One region of the Megasphaera sp. UPII 135-E genome, then DNA from elsewhere that is predicted to be linked to it. Evidence: riboswitches for the same ligand, from Rfam matches in the RefSeq annotation. Region 1 holds a riboswitch; the other holds the start of a gene.
The links. Region 1 has a riboswitch for S-adenosylmethionine ahead of metK (methionine adenosyltransferase). Riboswitches for the same ligand answer to the same signal wherever they lie in the genome.
Positions count from the first base shown of each region.

Region 2: linked by a shared signal. The riboswitch ahead of HMPREF1040_RS00100 (MetQ/NlpA family ABC transporter substrate-binding protein) and the one ahead of metK (methionine adenosyltransferase) in region 1 are both predicted to bind S-adenosylmethionine.

Region 1 is NZ_AFUG01000032.1:5,196-7,401, forward strand. Features, by position in the region: partial or broken gene coaBC (bifunctional phosphopantothenoylcysteine decarboxylase/phosphopantothenate--cysteine ligase CoaBC) at 1-962, shown strand, start outside; SAM riboswitch class I at 1,037-1,136, shown strand; gene metK (methionine adenosyltransferase) at 1,183-2,206, shown strand, end outside.
Region 2 is NZ_AFUG01000003.1:6,068-8,273, reverse strand. Features, by position in the region: gene HMPREF1040_RS00105 (energy-coupling factor ABC transporter ATP-binding protein) at 1-617, opposite strand, end outside; SAM riboswitch class I at 1,053-1,148, shown strand; gene HMPREF1040_RS00100 (MetQ/NlpA family ABC transporter substrate-binding protein) at 1,232-2,059, shown strand; gene metF (methylenetetrahydrofolate reductase [NAD(P)H]) at 2,121-2,206, shown strand, end outside.

The sequences.
Region 1 (2,206 bases):
ATAGTGGTGGTAGCGCCAGCTACGGCAAATATTATTGGTAAAATTGCAAACGGTATTGCTGACGATTTAGTGAGTACGGTTATTATGGCTACGCAAGCTCCCATATTATTGGTACCGGCAATGAATAGTAATATGTATGCTAATGAAATTGTGCAAGCTAATTTACAGCGTCTATCTCAGTATGGATATCTCAGCATGGAGCCAGATAGTGGTTACTTAGCATGTGGTATTGAAGGTAAGGGGAGAATGCCTGAACCAGTTGATATCATTAAAGAAATTGAATTTCAGCTTAGTCGCACGACTCGTTTTACGGGAAAAAAGTTATTGTTACAGCAGGGGGAACTAGAGAACCGTTGGATCCCGTGCGGTTTTTAGGTAATCATTCCAGCGGTCGCATGGGATTTGCTATTGCCAAAGCGGCAGCACTTACAGGTGCGGAAGTCATCTTAATAACGGGAGCAACGAATTTAGAAACACCGCGTGGGGTTTCTAAACGTATTGACGTGACAACGACACGCGAAATGAAGGACGCTGTTGACCAATTATATGATGACTGTGATATGGTTATTAAAGCAGCAGCTGTAGCTGATTATCGTGTTTCTTGTCCGGCAAAAAATAAAATAAAAAAAACAGACGATCGGTTAGAATTAAAATTAGAAAAAAATCCAGATATTTTGCATTCTTTAGGTGAGCGTAAGCACCAGCAAATCTTGGTGGGCTTTGCCGCAGAAACGACTAATATTGTAGAATATGGAATGGCAAAATTACAGAAAAAAAATTTAGACATGTTAGTTGCTAATGATGTCAGTGTGGAAGGTGCCGGTTTTCGTGGCGAAACGAATATTGCTACCTTGTTATTTGCTGATGGTACACAAGAAGCGTTGCCTAAAATGGATAAATTTGAATTAGCGACGATTATTATGGAACGAGCTATTTCTATTTGGGAAAAACGGCACGCTTAGGGTAAAGAAAAATTAAACTTACTATTGCATTATTTATAGGCATAGTATATACTTAATTTGTATAATGAAATATAGTTCCATCAAGAGTCGGCGGAGGGATTGGCCCTGTGATGCCGCAGCAACCTTCGATAGAAAGGTGCTAATTCCAACAGTTATACTACTGGAAGATGGGTATTGTTCCCCCTCTTACCAGAGGGGAATTTTTTTTAGGAGGAATAAAATGGCTAAAAATCGTGAATTTTTTACTTCTGAATCTGTAACGGAAGGCCATCCTGATAAAATGGCAGATCAAATTTCTGATGGCATTTTAGATGCGATTTTGGAAAAAGATCCACATGCTCGTGTAGCATGTGAAACAGTGTTAACAACAGGTCTTATTCATGTGGTAGGAGAAATTTCTACAAGTTGTTATGTTGATATTCCACGTATTATTCGTGATACTGTGCGTGATATTGGGTATACACGGGCAAAATATGGTTTTGATTGTGATACTTGTGGTATTCTTGTTTCATTAGATGAACAATCTGGCGATATTGCAATGGGTGTTGATGCTGCCAAAGAATATAAAGAAAGTAAGACAGATGAATTTGATGCTATTGGTGCAGGCGATCAGGGTATGATGTTTGGCTATGCTACAAATGAAACTGATGATTATATGCCTTTGCCTATTTCTTTAGCACATCGGTTATCTCGTCGATTAGCAGCAGTTCGTAAAAATAAAACCTTATCATATTTGCGTCCTGATGGCAAAACACAGGTTACTGTAGAATATGAAGACGGAAAACCTGTACATATTGATACGATTGTTATTTCGACACAACATAGTCCAGAAGTAACACGTGAACAAATTGAAAAAGATTTAATTGCGTATGTATTAAAACCAGAATTAACGGATGGGTTATTTGATGACAAAACCAAACTCTTTATTAATCCTACGGGTCGTTTTGTTATTGGTGGTCCACAAGGAGATTCAGGCTTAACCGGTCGTAAAATTATCGTAGATACGTATGGTGGTATGGCACGGCATGGAGGTGGTGCCTTCTCTGGTAAAGATCCTACAAAGGTAGACCGCTCCGCTGCATATGCGGCACGCTATGTTGCGAAAAATATTGTCGCTGCAGGTTTAGCGGATAAATGCGAAATACAATTGGCTTATGCGATTGGGGTTGCACGTCCTGTATCCATCCATGTAGATACATTTGGTACAGGTAAAGTGGATAACGAAACAATTGTACAGTTAATTG
Region 2 (2,206 bases), on a different contig from region 1:
ATCACGCGCTGACAATATTCAGCAATAACATCCATATCATGCGTAATCAAAACAACCGTAATTCCCTGCTGATGTACCTTCTGCAACAATTCCATTAATCGCTTTGTCGATGCCCTATCCTGACCGCTTGTCGGTTCATCCAACACGACAAATTTCGTTTTCATCGCCAGTGCTGAAGCAATAGCAACCCGCTGTTTCTCACTGCGATTCAAATTCAGTGGATAGGCCTCGGCAACTTCAAAAAGTCCCGTTTCTCGTAACGCTTCAGCTACCCGTGTTTGTTGCTCTTCTTCCGTCAAATGAAGCTGTTTCACCCCATACGCAACTTCTTCACGTACAGTTGGTCGAAACATCTGCCGCTCAGGATTCTGAAACACATATCCAATAATACGGCTTCGCTCTGCTGGAGACCACGTAGTAATATTCTTCCCTTTGTAATATATAGACCCCTGTTGCGGTTTTTCTAATCCCATTAACAATCGTGTAATCGTTGTTTTACCACTACCATTTCTTCCACATAAAGCAATACATTCACCCTCATGAATTTGTAATTGTAAATTTGATAATACAGAGGCTCCTTTGTCATAAGCAAAAGAAATATTTCTCATTTCCAGCATCTCATTTTCTCCTTTCCATACAAAAAAAGCCTTTCATCCCTATTGGGACGAAAGACTCATCAACTTCCGCGGTACCACCCACATTAACGCCGTGCGTTCACTCTACATGTACGGCCGAAGCGATACACGGTTCTTTTTTAACGATGGAACAACACCGGCTCACCCTACTCCTACCGTTTCAGGCTGCATCTCTCGAATCCATTCCCCATACGGAGCAGGGCCGAACTTACACTACCATCGGCTCGCTGTACCCGTCACTGTATGTATACTCGTTTCGATCATCGACATACTATAATTGCTGTTGTTATTAGTATACGCAAAAAAAAATATTTGTCAAGTATTTTATATTATAAAAAACACAAACTTTTTTATCGATTTATCAATTGACAAATACACGTATAATGGTATAATAAATGCAACATCAAAATAGATACGCTTTTATCCAGAGTGGTGGAGGGACTGGCCCGATGAAACCCGGCAACCGATAACGACGGTGCTAATTCCTGCGGAAGAGATTCCGAGAGATAAATTACAGTTACCTCTTTCTCTTCACGGAAAGAGGATTTTTTTATTGGATAACAAAAGCGATCCCGATGAAAAAAGGAGGAAATATAATGAAAAAAAGAAATCGTTTTGCTACACTTGCAGCCACCGCACTCGTTGCCTTAGGATTGCTTGTATCTGGCTGTGGCGGTACAACCAATGAATCTACCGCTAAAGGAACCGTAACCGTAACCGTAGGTGCTACACCTGTACCACATGAAGAAATTTTAAAAGAAATTAAACCGTTACTCGAAAAAGAAGGAGTAAACTTAAAAATTGTAGAATTTACAGATTACGTAAAACCTAATTTATCCCTACAAGATAAGGAAATCGATGCTAATTTCTATCAACACACCCCTTATCTTGATAAATTTAATGAAGAACGTGGCACTACATTAAAAGCCGTTGCCAAAGTACATATCGAACCTATGGGTATCTATTCCCATAAAATAAAAGATTTAAAAGCCGTAACAGACAACAGCAAAATAGCTATTCCAAATGATCCCACAAACGGTGGTCGTTCGTTATTATTGCTCCAAAGTGCAGGCTTATTAAAATTAAAAAATGGTGGTTCTGTTACCTCGACCTTACAAGACATTGTCGAAAATCCACATCATTTAAAATTCGTTGAACTCGATGCAGCCCAAGTTCCACGTGCTATTGATGACGTGACCCTCGCTGTAATAAACACCAACTTTGCTATTCCCGTAGGCTTAAATCCATTAAAAGATGCGTTGTTCTTAGAACCAAAAGATTCGCCATACGCAAACATTTTAGTGGTTCGGAGCGGTGATGAAAATCGTCCAGAAATTCAAAAATTAATCAAGGCCTTACAATCCCCAGAAGTGAAAAAATTTATTGAAACGAAATATAAAGGCGCTATTCTGCCAAGCTTTTAATATCATCATAAAACAGGTACCTGTTAACGGTACCTGTTTATCATTACAAAGGAGTTTTACCATGTCAGTAAAAAATAAAACTACATTCTCACTTGAAGTCTTCCCTCCAAAAAAAGAAATGCCCCTCGCCTCCGTTTATCCCACCCT